DNA from 2 places in the Variovorax sp. BGA-UO-ETr-C22 genome. Region 2 is predicted to be linked to the other one. Evidence: predicted binding sites of a transcription regulator. Region 2 holds the regulator's gene; the other holds the start of a gene.
What was found. Region 2 encodes NrdR, which represses ribonucleotide reductase genes. Its sites were predicted from a motif close to CACNANATNTNGTG; they were not measured.
Positions count from the first base shown of each region.

Region 1: a site for NrdR is predicted at 5,082-5,095, ahead of AC57B8_RS14925 (ribonucleoside-diphosphate reductase subunit alpha). Genes of this name have one in related genera too.

Region 1 is NZ_JCAQPA010000010.1:313,973-322,446, reverse strand. It holds gene AC57B8_RS14950 (cytochrome C assembly family protein) at 1-720, shown strand, start outside; gene AC57B8_RS14945 (PP0621 family protein) at 717-974, shown strand; gene AC57B8_RS14940 (two-component system sensor histidine kinase NtrB) at 971-2,668, shown strand; gene AC57B8_RS14935 (sigma-54-dependent transcriptional regulator) at 2,674-4,224, shown strand; gene ampD (1,6-anhydro-N-acetylmuramyl-L-alanine amidase AmpD) at 4,211-4,828, shown strand; gene AC57B8_RS14925 (ribonucleoside-diphosphate reductase subunit alpha) at 5,178-8,090, shown strand; gene AC57B8_RS14920 (ribonucleotide-diphosphate reductase subunit beta) at 8,303-8,474, shown strand, end outside.
Region 2 is NZ_JCAQPA010000011.1:1,546,474-1,554,947, reverse strand. It holds gene tolQ (protein TolQ) at 1-236, opposite strand, end outside; gene ybgC (tol-pal system-associated acyl-CoA thioesterase) at 233-691, opposite strand; gene AC57B8_RS27380 (pyridoxal phosphate-dependent aminotransferase) at 688-1,875, opposite strand; gene nusB (transcription antitermination factor NusB) at 1,872-2,402, opposite strand; gene ribH (6,7-dimethyl-8-ribityllumazine synthase) at 2,399-2,860, opposite strand; gene ribBA (bifunctional 3,4-dihydroxy-2-butanone-4-phosphate synthase/GTP cyclohydrolase II) at 2,867-4,021, opposite strand; gene AC57B8_RS27360 (riboflavin synthase) at 4,018-4,689, opposite strand; gene ribD (bifunctional diaminohydroxyphosphoribosylaminopyrimidine deaminase/5-amino-6-(5-phosphoribosylamino)uracil reductase RibD) at 4,781-5,911, opposite strand; gene nrdR (transcriptional regulator NrdR) at 5,940-6,383, opposite strand; gene glyA (serine hydroxymethyltransferase) at 6,417-7,661, opposite strand; ZMP/ZTP riboswitch at 7,700-7,826, opposite strand; gene AC57B8_RS27340 (lytic transglycosylase domain-containing protein) at 7,876-8,474, opposite strand, start outside.

The DNA of each region.
Region 1 (8,474 bases), on a different contig from region 2:
AGCCGCCAGACCACCCAATGGGCGCTCGGCATCGCATGGCTGCTGCACGCTGCGGTGCTCGGCCACGGGCTGATCGGCGGCGACCCTCGCTTCGGTTTTGCGCCGGCGCTGTCGGTCACGGCGTGGCTGGTGCTCACGGTCTACGCGGTCGAAAGCCGCCTGTACCCGCAACTGAAGGCACGCCGTGCGCTGGCCTGGCTGGGCGCGGCCGCCGTGCTGCTGGCGCTGCTGTTCCCGGGCACGCCGCTGCATGTCAGCGCCTCGCCCTGGCTGCCGCTGCACCTGGCGCTGGGCATCGCCTCGTACGGCCTGTTCGGCGCCGCCGTGGTGCACGCCTGGCTGATCACGCGGGCCGAAAAGCAGATCCGCCTGGCCAGTGCCGATGCACAGGCCGGCGTGCCGCTGCTCACGCTGGAACGGCTCACCTTCCGCTTCGTCACGGCGGGCTTCGTGCTGCTGTCGGCCACGCTGCTGGCCGGCCTGCTGTTCAGCGAACAGCTCTACGGCGCCGCCGGCCGCGCCTGGAAGTGGGACCACAAGACCATCTTCTCGGTGCTCGCCTGGCTCAGCTTCGCCGTCCTGCTGACTGGCCGCGCGCGCTTCGGCTGGCGCGGACGTACCGCGCGGCGCGTGCTGTACGCGGGCGCGGCGCTGCTGCTGCTGGCCTACGTGGGTTCGCGCTTCGTGCTCGAAGTCGTGCTGACGCGCCTGCCCGCATGAAGTACCTGCTCGTCCTCGCGGTGGTGTGGGTCGCGATCTGGCTCTGGCGCAAGAACCGGCGCGAAGAGATGCGCGACGCACAACAGGAACGCGCCAAAAAGGCACAACAGCGCACGCCGGCCGTCGGCCCGCCGCAGGCGATGGTGCGCTGCGCCCATTGCGGACTGCACCTGCCCGCGGCCGACGCACTCCCCGGGCCGGACGGCGCGGTGTTCTGCAGCGCCGCGCACCGCCAGGCCGGCACCGCCGCATGAGTTCGTTGCGCCGGTCGCGCGGCGAGCCGGCCACCGACTGGGACGTGCTCGACCTGGGCGCCGGCGACAGCACCGCGCTGCTGCGGCTGTGGCGCGGCTTCATGGCGGCGCGCTGCTTCGTGGCGCTGGTGCTGGTGCTGCTGCAGGGCGTGGCCTTCGCCATCGGGCAGGCCGTGCAGCCGCTGCCGATCGTGCTGTCGGGCGGCTACCTCGTGCTGGCCTGGCTGGAGATGCGCTACGCGCACTTCGAACCACCGATCCGCGGCTTCTCCACGCTCTGGCTGCTGACCATCGGGGTCGACCTGGGCATCTTCAGCGCCTTGCAGGTGCTGCAGGGCGGCAGCGTCAACTACACGCCGCTGTTCGCGCTGCCGGTGCTGATGAGCGCGGTGCTCGGCACGCTGCTCGTGGGCCTGGGCACCACGGCCACCGTGACGCTGCTGCTGCTGGCCGACGCCGGCTGGCACTGGCTGCAGCAACCCGGCGATCCTTCGGCGCGCTTCGTGCAGGCCGCCCTCACCGGCACCGGCCTGTTCGTGGTGGCGCTGCTCGCGCACGAACTCGCGCGCCGGCTGGCGCGCGAAGAAGCGGTGGCGCAGCGCAGCCGCAGCCATGCGCAGATGCAGGCGCAGGTCAACGACCTGGTGATCGAAACCCTCAGCGAAGGCGTGCTGGTGATCGACACCGACGGCCTGGTGCACGCAGCCAACCCGGCGGCCGACGCGATCCTCGGCCAGGGCCTGGCGCAGCTGCCACTGCCGTTCCCGCTGCACACCCAACCGGCCTGGCATGCGCTGGCCGCGCTGGCGCGCCAGACCTTCGCGCGCCGCGCGCCGCAGACCGAAGAGATCCCGGTGGCGCAGGCGCGCGGCGCGGCGCGCGAGGTGCGCGTGCGCACCCGGCTCACGCCCACCGACGACCGGCGCGCCGACAGCCTGTGCGTGATGTTCCTGCAGGACCTGCGCGAGCTCGAAGCCCGCATCCGCACCGAAAAGCTCGCCGCGATGGGCCGCATGTCGGCTGCGGTGGCGCATGAAATCCGCAACCCGCTGGCCGCCATCGCGCAGGCCAGCGCGCTGCTCAGCGAAGACCTGACCGACCCCGCGCACCGCAAGCTGACCGACATGGTGCAGCACAACGCGCAGCGCCTGGCGCGCATCGTGGACGACGTGCTCGACGTCTCGCGCGCGCGCCAGCAGCGCGTGCTCTCGCTGGGCGAACAGCTGGTGCTCGACCCGGCGGCGCAGATCCTGGCCGAGGAATGGATACGCCAGACCCAGCGCAAGGGCGTGCGCGTGGCGCTCGACGCGCAGGGCAGCGAGGTGCGCTTCGAGGCCGAGCACCTGCGCCGCCTGCTGGTGAACCTGCTGGACAACGCCGCGCGCTACGCCAGCCAGCGCGACGGCGCGATCCAGGTCATCACCACGGTGCAGCGCGCCGGCGTGCAGCGCGCCGCGTTGCTGGTGTGGAGCGACGGCGCGCCGCTGGAGCCGGCGGTGCAGCGCCACCTGTTCGAACCCTTCTTCTCGTCCGAGAGCCGCTCCAGCGGCCTGGGCCTGTTCCTGTGCCGCGAGCTGTGCCGGCGCCACGGCGCCACCATCGGCTATGAACGGCGCGCGCTGGTGCCGGGCGGCCCCGAGGGCAATGAATTCTTCGTCAGCTTCGCACCGAGCGAAAACCGGCTGACACAATAGCGGCCGTGAGCTCCCTCCCGCCTTCCGCCGCCGCCCCGCGCCCCGCGCAGATCCTCGTCATCGACGACGAACCCGACCTGCGCACGCTCTACGAACTCACGCTGCTGCGTGAAGGCTACCGGGTGGAAGCCGCGGGCAGCGTGTCCGAAGCCTGGCAGCACCTGGAGGCCGGCCGCTTCGACGCCGTGATCACCGACATGCGGCTGCCCGACGGCGAAGGCATGGAGATCATCCACCGCATCCAGAAAGACCAGCGCAGCGAGCGCTGCGTGGTCATGACCGCCTACGGCTCCGCCGAGAACGCGGTCGAAGCGCTGAAGGCCGGCGCCTTCGACTACCTCACGAAGCCGGTCGACCTGAAGCAGTTCCGCGCCGTGGTGGCGTCGGCGGTGCAGGCCAACCGCGCGGCGGTGGTCGTTCCGCAGAAAGCGCCGCCGCAGGCCGCCGGCCAGGGCGGCGAGCGTCCCGATGTGCTGGCCGTGACGCGCAGCGGCGCCACCGCGCTCGACCGGCTGGTCGGCGACTCCGACCCGATGCGCCTCGTCAAGTCGCGCATCGCCAAGGTGGCGCGCGGCATGGCACCGGTGCTGGTGCGCGGCGAATCGGGCACCGGCAAGGAGCTGGTCGCGCGCGCCGTGCACGGCTGCAGCCAGCGCAGCGAAGGTCCCTTCGTCGCGGTGAACTGCGGCGCGATTCCCGAGAACCTGCTCGAAGCCGAGTTCTTCGGCGCCAAGAAGGGCTCGTACACGGGCTCGTCGCAAGACCGCGACGGCTACTTCCAGGCGGCGCGCGACGGCACGCTGTTCCTGGACGAAATCGGCGACCTGCCGCTGGCCATGCAGTCGAAGCTGCTGCGCGCCATTCAAGAGCGCAGCGTGCGCGCCATCGGCTCGACGCAGGAAGACGCGGTCGACGTGCGCATCGTGAGCGCCACCCATAAAGACCTGCACGCCGAGGTGCTGGCCGGCCGCTTCCGGCAGGACCTGTTCTACCGCCTCAACGTGATCGAGATCGCCGTGCCCGCGCTGCGCGAGCGCCGCGAAGACCTGCCCGCGCTGTGCACCGCGCTGCTCGCGCGCATCGCCCAGGACGGCGGCCTGCCCGTGCCGCGCCTGTCCGACGCGCTGCTGCAGCGCCTGGCCCAGCACCCGCTGGACGGCAACGTGCGCGAGCTCGAGAACCTGCTGCACCGCGCCGTCGCGCTGAACGACGGCGACGAGCTGCACATCGACCTGATGGGTGCGATGACGCCGATGCCGGCCACGCTGCGCAGCGAATCCGCTGAAGCGCCAGCCGCCGTTGCGGTGGCTGCGCCCCCCGCGCCGGCGGTCGAGCCCAAGCCCGCACCGCCGCCGCTGCCCTCCGATCTGCAAGCCTGGCTCGACCAGCAGGAGCGCGAGATCCTCGTGCGCGCGCTGCACGAAAGCGGCTTCAACCGCACGGCCGCCGCCGCGCGGCTGGGCATGAGCCTGCGCCAGATCCGCTACCGCATCGCGCGCCTGGGCATCTCCACGCCCAACGGCGACGACGGTGCCACCGCGCATGCCGACGACTGACGACCTCGCCACCCCACCGGCCGGCGACGACGGACTCTGGCGCGCCGGCTGGTATCGCTTCGCCAAGGCCCTGCCCTCGCCCAACTTCGGCCCCCGCCCCGTCGGCGCGCAGACCGACCTGATCGTGCTGCACTCCATCAGCCTGCCACCGGGCGAATACGGCAGCGACGCGGTGCAGCAGCTCTTCACCAACCGGCTCGACTGGGACGCGCACCCGTACTTCCAGTCGATCCGCGGGCTCGAGGTGTCGTCGCATTTCTATGTGCGGCGCAACGGCGAGCTCTGGCAGTTCGTGAGCTGCGAGGACCGCGCCTGGCATGCCGGCGTGTCGTCGTGGCGCGGACGCACCAACTGCAACGACGACTCCGTCGGCATCGAGCTCGAAGGCCTCGAGGGCGAGCGCTTCGAGGAGGCGCAGTACGAGACGCTGGCCAGCCTCTGCGCCGCGCTCGCGCAGCACTACGCCATCGCCCACATCGCCGGCCACGAGCACATCGCGCCCGGTCGCAAGCAGGACCCCGGCGCCGGTTTCGACTGGCGCCTGCTGCGCGAACAGCTCGGCTGGAATCCACAGATGTTTCCCGAGCAGGTGGTCGCGCGCTAATTTTTTCAATCGCTCCGTGGCCCGCGATGCGCCGCTCTCGCAGCGCAGCAATCTCGCAAGCGCAGGCACGCGACGTAGCAACCATGCGGCCTGCAGGCCCAAATCGCCTTGCAAGCCGCGCCCCGTGCGGGTTGCGCCACCATGGGCCAGTATTCACGCGGCATCGCTGGCGATGCGCTGGATGCGGCGCAATTCCTGTAAGGGTTGCGTCCATAGGAAAACACTACCTGTAGTGGCTTGTAGGGCACAGACACCCTAGATATAGTGTCTTCCCGTTCGGCAACAACGCCGACGCAAGGCCCGCGAGGCCTTGCCAACCAACAAGAATTGCACAACCGAGAGGAAGCGAATGCAAACTGCACTGAACACCCCGTCGACCCCCCGCGCCGTCCCCGCGACGCCGCAGCAGCAACAAGACACTGCGGGCTCGCCCACCGGTCAGAACCTCGCGCACTACCAGATCATCCGCCGCAACGGCGCCGTCGTTCCCTTCGAGCCGAACAAGATCGCCATCGCGATGATGAAGGCCTTCCTGGCGGTGCACGGCACCCAGGGCGCGGCTTCCGCCAGCGTGCGCGAGACCGTCGACACGCTGACGCAAGGCGTGATCCGCGCCATGGTGCGCTCGCGTCCGGGCGGCGGCACCTTCCACATCGAAGACGTGCAGGACCAGGTCGAGCTCGGCCTGATGCGCGGCGGCCACCATGAAATCGCGCGCGCCTACGTGCTGTACCGCGAACGCCGCACGCAGGAGCGTTCGAAGCAAGGCGAGCAGGACGTGCCCGCCGCACCGGCGCTGCACGTGCTCGACAACGGCGAGCGCGTGGCGCTGGACCTGAACGAGCTCAAGGGCCTGATCGAATCGGCCTGCCAGGGCCTGGGCGACAGCATCACCGCCGCCCCCATCGTCGCCGAGACGATGCGCAACCTGTACGACGGCGTGCCGCTGGACGAGGTCTACAAGGCCTCCATCCTGGCTGCCCGCACGCTGATCGAGAAGGACCCCGACTACACCTTCGCCACCGCGCGCCTGCTGCTGCACACGATCTTCAAGGAAATCATCGGCCGCGAAGTGATGCCGGTCGAGCGCGCCACCGCCTACGCCGACTACTTCCCGCAGTTCATCAAGAAGGGCGTCGAGAACGAGCTGCTCGACGAGAAGCTGCTGCAGTACGACCTGCCCCGCCTGGGCGCCGCCCTGAAGGCCGAGCGCGACAACCAGTTCGACTACCTGGGCCTGCAGACCCTGTACGACCGCTACTTCCTGCACGTGCGCAAGACCCGCATCGAGCTGCCGCAGGCGTTCTTCATGCGCGTGGCCATGGGCCTGTCGCTGAATGAAATCGACCGCGAAGCCCGCGCCATCGAGTTCTACGAAGTGCTGTCGTCGTTCGACTTCATGTCGAGCACGCCCACCCTGTTCAACGCCGGCACGCTGCGCTCGCAACTCTCGAGCTGCTACCTGACCACCGTGCCCGACGACCTGGACGGCATCTACGAGTCGATCAAGGAAAACGCGCTGCTGTCGAAGTTCGCCGGCGGCCTGGGCAACGACTGGACCCGTGTGCGCGCACTGGGCAGCCACATCAAGGGCACCAACGGCGAATCGCAGGGCGTGGTGCCGTTCCTGAAGGTGGTGAACGACACGGCCGTGGCCGTGAACCAGGGCGGCAAGCGCAAGGGCGCCGTCTGCACGTACCTGGAAACCTGGCACCTCGACATCGAGGAATTCCTGGAGCTGCGCAAGAACACCGGCGACGACCGCCGCCGCACGCACGACATGAACACCGCCAACTGGATCCCCGACCTGTTCATGCGCCGCGTGATGGAAAAGGGCACCTGGACGCTGTTCTCGCCCTCCAACGTGCCTGACCTGCACGACCTGTTCGGCGCCGACTTCGAGAAGGCCTACGTCGCCTACGAAGAAAAGGCCGCCCGCGGCGAGATCAAGCCCGCGCGCACCATCCAGGCCTCGGACCTGTGGCGCAAGATGCTCACGATGCTGTTCGAGACCGGCCACCCCTGGATCACGTTCAAGGACGCCTGCAACGTGCGCTCGCCGCAGCAGCACGCCGGCGTCGTGCACTCGTCGAACCTGTGCACCGAGATCACGCTGAACACCAGCGACACCGAAACCGCCGTGTGCAACCTGGGTTCCGTGAACCTGCTGCAGCACCTGAAGGACGGCAAGGTCGACCAGGACAAGCTCAAGCGCACCATCTCGACCGCGATGCGCATGCTCGACAACGTGATCGACATCAACTACTACGCCGTGAAGAAGGCGCGCGACTCGAACCTGCGCCACCGTCCGGTCGGCCTGGGCCTGATGGGCTTCCAGGACGCGCTGTACGAACTGCGCATTCCCTACGCCTCGCAGGAAGCCGTGCAGTTCGCCGACGAGTCGATGGAAGCCATCTGCTACCACGCCTACTGGGCCTCGACCGAGCTGGCCAAGGAACGCGGCAAGTACTCCAGCTACAAGGGCTCGCTGTGGGACAAGGGCATCCTGCCGATCGACTCGCTCGACCTGCTCGAGAAGGCCCGCGGCGGCTACGTCGAAGTGGACCGCTCGGCCACCCTCGACTGGGATTCGCTGCGCGCCAAGATCAAGGCCGACGGCATGCGCAATTCGAACTGCGTGGCCATCGCCCCCACGGCGACCATCTCGAACATCATCGGCGTGGACGCCTCGATCGAACCCTGCTTCGGCAACCTGTCGGTCAAGTCGAACCTGTCGGGCGAATTCACCGTCATCAACCACTACCTGGTGCGCGACCTGAAGCGCCTGGGCCTGTGGGACGACGTGATGGTCATGGACCTGAAGCACTTCGACGGTTCGCTGCGTCCCATCGACCGCGTGCCGCAGGACGTGAAGGCGCTGTACGCCACCGCGTTCGAAGTCGAGACGACGTGGCTGGTGGAAGCCGCCGCGCGTCGCCAGAAGTGGATCGACCAGGCGCAGTCGCTGAACATCTACATGGCCGGCGCCTCGGGCAAGAAGCTCGACGACACCTATAAGCTCGCCTGGCTGCGCGGCCTGAAGACGACCTACTACCTGCGCACGCAGAGCGCGACGCATGCTGAAAAGTCGACGGTGCAATCGGGCCGTCTCAACGCGGTGTCGTCGGGCAACGACGCACCCTCGGGCATGAGCGCACTCGAAGCCGCCGCTGCTGCAGCGAAGGCACAGATGAGCGCGATGCCCGCCACCGACATCGCGTTCTGCGGTGTCGACGATCCGACCTGCGAAGCCTGCCAGTGATGTGCAAGTGAAGCGTCAACACACAAGACGCTTCGATCGATCAGCGAGGTGCTCGCACAAGTGAAAAGCGCGCGACGTTCAATCAATCAAGGCATTGACTGACGTCGCGCGATGCATGCGAGCAACATAACAACCCCATAAATGGCGCACGATGTGAACGAGCACTTTGCAACTCACATCGTTGCTCCGATAATTGCGCATTGGATTTTTCTATGTTGACCTGGGACGAAGAAGTCAAGCCCTCCTTACCAAAGGATATGCAACAAGGATTGCAGCAGCACCACGCATCGACCGGCGGTCTTTCCGCTGGCCGCGCGGTCGCCGCTCCGACTTCGTCGCTTGCACAACCCGCCACTGCCACCGCACCGGTGGCCGCCGCTGCAG
Region 2 (8,474 bases):
GGGCCGGCGAACTTGGCGTTCTGCGCGGCCGAGGCGAACAGCTCGTTCAGGCTGGTGCCCGACCAGAACTCGCGCTCGAAGTCGTCGTTGAGCACGCGGATGCGCTTGAGGGCGAAGTACTTGCGGATGATGGCGGCCCAGCTGGCGACCGACACGATCACCAGCAGCAGCACGACCAGTTGCACCACGAAGCTGGCGTGGAGCAGGAGATTGATGATGGAGAGATCTTGGTTCATGGCTTGAAAGGTTGAGTCATGGAGCCGCTGGAGTGCTCGAGGGTTCCCGAAACTTGGGCCGGAATGCGCGCAGGGCGCAAGGTGGCGGCGTCCACCCAGCCGATGCGGATCGTGCCTTCGCACAGCAAGACCGGTGCCGCGGCCCCGGTGCGTTCTTGCTCTGTTTTTGATAGCACGCGCTGACCGATTATCAACGACGCGGTGCCCAGTTGCCGCAGCTCGGCTGTAACCAGCAGTTCATCGTCCAGCCGCGAGGGCCGATGGTATTTGAGCTGCGTTTCGCTCACCACGAACTGGCCGCCGGTGGCTTCCTTGAGCTTGCGCTGCTCGACGCCCAGGGAGCGCAGCCACTCGGTGCGACCGCGCTCCATGAACTTCAGGTAGTTGGCGTAGAACACGATGCCGCCCGCATCGGTGTCTTCCCAGTAAACGCGGATCGGAAACTCGAAACTCATTGGGCGATCATGGCCCGCAGGCGCTCGACCGATTCCTGCAGGTGCGCCATCGAACTGGCGGTGGAGAAGCGCACGAACTTCGCGGTCTCTGCCGTGCCGAAGTCGCGGCCCGGCGTCACGGCCAGGTGGGCGCGCTTCATGGTCTCGAAGGCGAAGTCCCAGCTGCCCGAGATGCCGAGCTTGTCGGCCACGCTCGTGCAGTCGGCCCAGGCGTAGAAGGCGCCGTCGGGCACCACGGGCACGTTCAGGCCCAGCGCGTTCAGTTGCGGAATGAACCAGTCGCGGCGTGCCTTGAACTCGGCGCGGCGGCGTTCGTACTCGGCGATGCTCTCGGCCTCGAAGCAGGCCAGCGCGGCGTACTGCGACACTGTGCTCGCGCAGATGAAGAGGTTCTGCGCCAGGCGCTCGACCACCGGCACCAGCACTTCGGGCACCACCAGCCAGCCGAGGCGCCAGCCGGTCATGTTGAAGTACTTGCTGAAGCTGTTGATGCTGATGACGTTGTCGTCGATGGCCAGTGCCGTCTGCCCGAAGGCATCGTCGTACGACAGGCCCAGGTAGATCTCGTCGATCAGCGTGATGCCTCCGCGCTGCGACACCACCTCGTGGATGCGGCGCAGCTCGTCGGGCGCGATCGAGGTGCCGGTCGGGTTCGAGGGCGAGGCCAGCAGCACGCCGCGGGTCTTGTCGGTCCAGGCGGCTTCGACCTTGGCGGCGGTGAGCTGGAAGCGCTCCTCGGCCGTGGTCGGCACCAGCACGGCCTTGCCGTCTGCTGCGCTCACGAAGTGGCGGTTGCAGGGGTAGCTCGGGTCGGGCATCAGGATCTCGTCGCCCGATTCGATCAGCGCGAGGCAGGCCAGTTGCAGCGCGGCCGAGGCACCGGCCGTGACGACGATGCGGCGGGCCGGCACGTCGACATTGAAGCGCTGCTTGTACCAGCCGCTGATGCGCTCGCGCAGGTGGTCCAGGCCGGTGGCCTGCGTGTACTGCGTGGCGCCGGCGCGCACGGCGCGGGCGGCCGCTTCCTGCACGAGGGGCGGGGCGGTGAAGTCGGGCTCGCCGATGTTCAGGAAGATCATCGGACGGTCGGTGTGGGCCACTTCGCGTGCGAGCACACCAGCGGCTTTCGCCACCTCCATCACGTAAAACGGTTCGATGCGCTGCGCGCGCGTCGAGATCCTCATGGGCGCGCCTTGCCGGTGGCCCGGTCGGCTTCCACTTCAAGCGGGCGCAGCTGCGGTGCCAAGCCGTTGAGCACGGCGTTTACGTACTTGTGGCCGTCGGTGCCGCCGAATTCCTTGGCGAGTTCGATGCACTCGTTGAGCACCACACGCCAGGGCACGTCGGGGCAGTTTTGGAACTCGTACACGCCGATCCACATCACGGCGTGCTCGATGGGCGAGATTTCGGTGAACTTGCGGTCCAGCAGCGGCAGGATCAGTGCGTCGAGCTGTTCGGCGCCGTTGATCGAGCCGTGCAGCAGCGCGTCGTAGTGCGCCGCGTCGGCCTTGTGGAAGCCCGCGAGATCGCGCGTGAAATGGTCGATGTCGGTCGGGTCGTTGCGGCCCACCAGGTGCTGGTAGAGCGCCTGCAGCGCGAACTCGCGCGCGCGGCTGCGGTTCGACTTGGCCGCGGCCTTGCGTGCGCCCGTGCTGGTGAGGCCGGTGCGCGACTGGCGGGGCTTGGCGGACTTGGAGGTGTCTTCGGTCATGAAAGGGTGGCCAGCAGTTGTGCCATCTCGACCGCCACCTGGGCTGCGTCGCGGCCCTTGTCGGTCTGGCGGGCGACGGCCTGTTCGAGGTTTTCGGTCGTGAGGATCGCGTTGGCGATGGGCAGGCGGTAGTCGAGCGCGACGCGGCTCACGCTCGCGCCCGATTCGTTGGCCACCAGTTCGAAGTGGTAGGTCTCGCCGCGGATGATGCAGCCCAGCGCCACGAGCGCGTGGTAGCCGCCGCGCTCGGCGAGCGCCTGCAGTGCCACGGGCACTTCGAGCGCACCGGGCACCTGCACATGATGGATGTCGGAGGCGGCCACGCCGAGCGCCTCGAGCTCCGACAGGCAGGCCGTTGCCAGTGCGTCGGTGATGTCGGCATTGAAGCGCGCCTGCACGATGCCGATGCGCAGGCCTTTGCCGTTGAGGGTGATTTCGCCCTTGTTGGAACCTTGCATGGTCGTTCAGTCTTTCGTGAGGTAACCGGCGATCTCGAGGCCGAAGCCGGCGGCCATGCTCGGCATGCGACGCGGCGCGCCGAGCAGGTTCATCTTGTGCACGCCGCATTCGCGCAGGATCTGCGCGCCGATGCCGTAGTTGCGCAGGTCCATGCGACCGCGCTCGGGCGCTTGCGCGGGGCGCGCGGTGCCGTCGAACTGCGCGAGCAGCTCGGCCGCGGTTTCGCCGCAGTTCAGCAGCACGGCCACGCCCTTGCCTTCGTTCGCGATGTGCGAGAGGCTGGCGTCCAGGCTCCAGGAGTGCATCGGGCGGTTGACTTCGAGCGCGTCGAGCACCGACAGCGGCTCGTGCACGCGCACCGACACCGTCTCTTCGGGGGCCCACTGGCCGCGCACCAGTGCCAGGTGCACGCCGCGGCTGGGCTTGTCGATGAAGGCGTGGGCCGTGAAGGCGCCCCAGTTGGTTTGGATCTCGCGGCAGCCGACTTTTTCGACCAGCGATTCGACGCGGCTGCGGTGCTCGATGAGCGCGGCGATGGTGCCGATCTTGAGGCCGTGCTCGGCCGCGAAGATCTGCAGGTCGGGCAGGCGGGCCATCGTGCCGTCTTCGTTCATCACCTCGCAGATCACCGAGGCGGGCGAGCAGCCGGCCATGGCGGCCAGGTCGCAGCCGGCTTCGGTATGGCCGGCGCGCATGAGCACGCCGCCGTCCACCGCCTGCAGCGGGAAGATGTGGCCGGGCTGCACCAGGTCGGCGGCCACGGCGTTGCGTGCCACGGCGGCCTGCACGGTGCGGGCGCGGTCGGCGGCCGAGATGCCGGTGGTCACGCCTTCGGCCGCCTCGATGGAGACGGTGAAGGCGGTGGAATGCTTGGCGCCGTTGCGCTGGACCATCGGCGGCAGCTGCAGCCGCTCGCACATCTCGCGCGAGAGCGTGAGGCAGATCAGGCCGCGCGCGTGGCGGGCCATGAAGTTGATGGATTCGGCGGTGATGTGGTCGGCGGCGATGACGATGTCGCCTTCGTTCTCGCGGTCTTCCTCGTCCACGAGGATGACCATGCGGCCAGCGGCCAGCTCGGCCACGATGTCTTCGACCGGGGAGATCGGTGCGGGTGCACGGTCGGCGCGCGAGGCGCCGATCGGCGTGACGGAGGCGTTCATTTCGAAGTGTCCTTGGGAGACGTGGAAGACGTCAGAGAGGGGGTGAGCATGCCGGCCTGAAGCATGCGCTCCACGTAGCGCGCCACGGTGTCGATTTCGAGGTTGACCTTCGAGCCGGCCTTCAGGCCGCCGAGGGAGGTGTTTTCCACGGTGTGCGGGATCAGGTTGATGCTGACCTCGGCGCCATCGGCAATGTCGCTCACGCTGTTGACCGTGAGGCTCACGCCGTTGATGGTGATCGAGCCCTTGTAGGCCAGGAAGCGGGCGAGGGCAGGCGGTGCGACCACGCGCAGCTCCCAGCTTTCGCCGACCGGCGCGAAGAAGCTCACGTGGCCGATGCCGTCCACGTGGCCCGAGACGATGTGGCCGCCGAGGCGGTCGCTCGCGCGCAGGGCCTTCTCGAGGTTGATGCGGCTGCCTTCGTCGGTCAGGCCGGCCGTCTTGTCGAGGGACTCCGCGGAAATGTCGATGGTGAATTGCCCGCGTTCAGGTGCGAGCGTGGTGACCGTCATGCAGGCGCCGTTGAGCGCGATGCTGTCGCCGAGCCCGACGTCGTCGAGGTAGCCGTCGGGCACCTCGATGCTGAGTCGCTTGCCGTAGGAGGAGGAGGTGCCGAGGTCGTGGATGGCGGCGATGCGCCCCACGCCGGTGATGATTCCGGTGAACATTTCCACATTTTCGCAGACATCGAGGGGTCTTCGGCCCGAAGGGCCGGTTTGCGGCTGCGAATGTGCCGCGCCGCGCCGCGTCGGCGGCGGCTCAGAAGCGGTCGCGGCCGGCGACGCGCGCGACGATGCGCAGGTCGGGCCCCAGCATGTCCACCGACTTGAATTCGAGCGGCAGCGCGCCTGCGAGCGAGGTGAGTGGGCCTTCGGCATGCAGGTGGCTGGCGATGTCGAGTCCGCTGCCGATCAGCTTGGGCGCCAGGTACACCAGCAGCTCGTCCACGCAGCCTTCGCGCAGCAGCGAACCATTGAGCTTGTGGCCCGATTCGACGTGCAGCTCGTTGACGCCGCGCGCCGCGAGGTCCTGGAGCATCGCGGGCAGGTCGACCTTGCCGTGCAGGTTGGGCAGGCAGGTGATGGTGGCGCCGCGGGCTTCGAGCGCGGCTGCCTTTTCTTCGTTGTGGCGGCTGGCGGCGTAGATCCAGGCGGCGCGGCCAGCTATGAAAATGTGAGCGTCGGGCGAAGTCTGGAGATGGCTGTCGACCACCACGAGGTGGGGCTGGCGCGGTGTGTCGACCAGGCGCACGTCCAGGCGCGGGTTGTCTTCGAGCAGCGTGCCGACGCCGGTCAGCACGGCACCGGTGCGGGCCCGCCAGGCGTGGCCGTCGGCGCGCGCGGCCTCGCCGGTGATCCACTGGCTCACGCCGTTGTGCAGGCCGGTGCGGCCGTCGATCGAGGCGGCGATCTTCATTCGAACCCAGGGCTGCTGGCGGATCATGCGGCTGAAGAAGCCGATGTTGAGCTCGCGGGATTCGTCGGCGCCCGGGCCGACTTCGACCTCGACGCCTGCCGCGCGCAGCCGCTCGAAGCCTTGTCCCGCCACGAGCGGGTTCGGGTCGGCGAGCGAGGCCACGACGCGGCGCACGCCGGCGGCGATGAGCGCGTCGCAGCAGGGGCCGGTGCGGCCGTGGTGCGAGCAGGGTTCGAGCGTGACGTAGGCGGTGGCGCCCGCAGTCGAATGGCCCTGGGCCTGCGCGTCGCGCAGCGCCATCACTTCGGCATGCGGGCCGCCGGCCTGTTGCGTGTGGCCCTGGCCGATCACGTGGCCGTCGGCGTCGCATAGCACGCAGCCGACGCGGGGGTTCGGGTCGGTCAGGCGGATCGCGGAAGCGGCCAGCCGCAGGGCGGTGGCGATGTGGGAGGCGTCGTGTCGGGAAGAGGACATGCCGGGTTCGTTCACGCCTTCTCGGGGGTCAGATGTCGCGCAGCAGCTGCCGGAACTCGTCGACGTCCTCGAAGCTGCGGTACACCGAGGCAAAGCGCACGTAGGCGACCTTGTCGAGTTTCTTGAGTTCGCGCATCACGAGCTCACCGACTTTCGTCGAATCGATTTCGCGCAGTCCGCTGGCCAGCAGCTTTTGTTCGATGCGCAGCAGGGCGTTGTCGATCTGCTCGATGCTCACAGGGCGCTTGCGCAGCGCCAGCATCATCGAGGCGCGGACCTTGGTCGAGTCGAAGTCGGCGCGGCTGCCGTCCTTCTTGACCACGACGGGGAAGTTGACGTCGGGGCGCTCATACGTGGTGAAGCGCTTGTCGCAGGCGCTGCACTGGCGGCGCCTGCGGACGAAGTCGGCGTCTTCCGAAACGCGGGTCTCGACGACCTGCGTTTCGAGATGACCGCAAAAAGGGCATTTCATGCGGCCAGTGCTTCTCTTCTTCTATTTACGAAATCAACGGTAGACAGGGAAGCGGCTCGTCAAGGCGTGGACCTTGGCGCGCACCGCGTCGATGTTCGCCGCGTCGCGCGGGTTCTCGAGCACGTCGGCCACCAGGTTCGCCGTGATGCGGGCCTCTTCGTCCTTGAAGCCGCGCGTGGTCATGGCGGGGGTGCCGATGCGCACGCCGCTGGTGACCATCGGCTTTTCCGGGTCGTTGGGGATCGCGTTCTTGTTGATCGTCATGTGGGCGGCGCCCAGCACGGCTTCGGCTTCCTTGCCGGTGATGCCCTTCGAACGCAGGTCGACCAGCATGACGTGGCTTTCGGTGCGTCCGCTCACGATGCGCAGGCCGCGCGCGGTGAGGGTGTCGGCCACGATCTGGGCGTTCTTGACCACCTGTTGCTGGTAGGCCTTGAACTCGGGCGTCAGGGCTTCCTTGAACGCGACGGCCTTGGCGGCGATCACGTGCATCAGCGGGCCGCCTTGCAGGCCGGGGAAGATGGCGCTGTTGATCGCCTTCTCGTGCTGCGACTTCATCAGGATGATGCCGCCGCGCGGGCCGCGCAGGCTCTTGTGCGTGGTCGAGGTGACGATGTCGGCGTGCGGCACCGGGTTGGGGTACACGCCCGCGGCCACGAGGCCGGCGTAGTGGGCGATGTCGACCATGAAGATCGCGCCGACGTCCTTGGCGACCTTGGCGAAACGCTCGAAGTCGATGTGCAGCGAGTAGGCCGAGGCGCCCGCGATGATCAGCTTGGGCATGTGCTCATGCGCCTTGCGTTCCATCGCGTCGTAGTCGATGGCTTCGTTGGCGTCCAGGCCGTAGCTCACCACGTTGAACCACTTGCCGCTCATGTTCAGCGGCATGCCGTGGGTCAGGTGGCCGCCTTCGGCCAGGCTCATGCCCATGATGGTGTCGCCGGGCTTCAGGAAGGCGAGCATCACGGCTTCGTTGGCCGAGGCGCCGCAGTGCGGCTGCACGTTCGCGGCGTCGGCACCGAAGATCTGCTTGACGCGGTCGATGGCCAGTTGCTCGGCCACGTCGACGTGCTCGCAGCCGCCGTAGTAGCGCTTGCCCGGGTAGCCTTCGGCGTACTTGTTGGTGAGCTGCGAGCCCTGGGCCTGCATGACGGCCGGCGAGGCGTAGTTCTCGCTGGCGATCAGCTCGATGTGATGTTCCTGGCGCGCGTTTTCGGCTTGAATCGCGGCCCAGATTTCGGGATCGGTCTGTTCGACCAGGATATTGCGTTGGTACATGGCAGTCCTTTGAAGACGAGGTCCTTGTTCAACCAAACAAGGGCTGCCCAGGCGAACGGCTGAACGCCTGTTGTGGCCAGGCGGCACGCTTCCCAGTGGTATTCCACGTCAGCGCGTGGCACCTTTTTCAGGGTGCTGCGCCTATCGCCAGTCGCGTACAGGCCGAGTGTAGCGCAGGCCCGCACGCATCCGGGCGGGGAAGGCCGGCAAGGCCTCAGGAAACTGCGGAGAGCAGGGCGACCTTGGCCGGCTCGCTGCCGGTGGCGGGCTCTTCACCCGCGGGCTTGGCCGGTGCCACGACCGGAATCGGCTGTGCGCGCGCCGTGGTCGGCGGCGGCACGACCATCGTCGACGGCGCACGGCCGGCGGCGACCTGACGCAGGCGCTCGTGCTCGGCCAGCACCTTGGCGGCATAGCCGCCGTCGTCGTCGAGGTTGGCGGCGCCCACGTAGTAGCGCAGGCCGCCTTCGAGCGAGCCGGCGCGGGCGATGCATTCCTGCAGCACCTTCACGCCGACGCGCATGTTGGTCACGGGGTCGAAAGCGGTGAGCGTGCCGCCCGCGCTTTCGTACTTGTCGCCGTGCACGCGCGTCATGACCTGCATCAGGCCCTGGGCACCGACATGGCTTTGCGCGAACGGATTGAAGCTGGACTCGATGGCCATGATGGCCAGGATCAGCGTCGGGTCGAGCTTGGTGCGCTTGCCGATCTGGTAGGCCTCGGAGACCAGCACGCTCAGCGGCTCGGCCGCAACGCGGTACTTCTTGCTGAGCCAGTAGGCCACCGCCGCCTGCTGCTTGGGCAGCTCGTCGG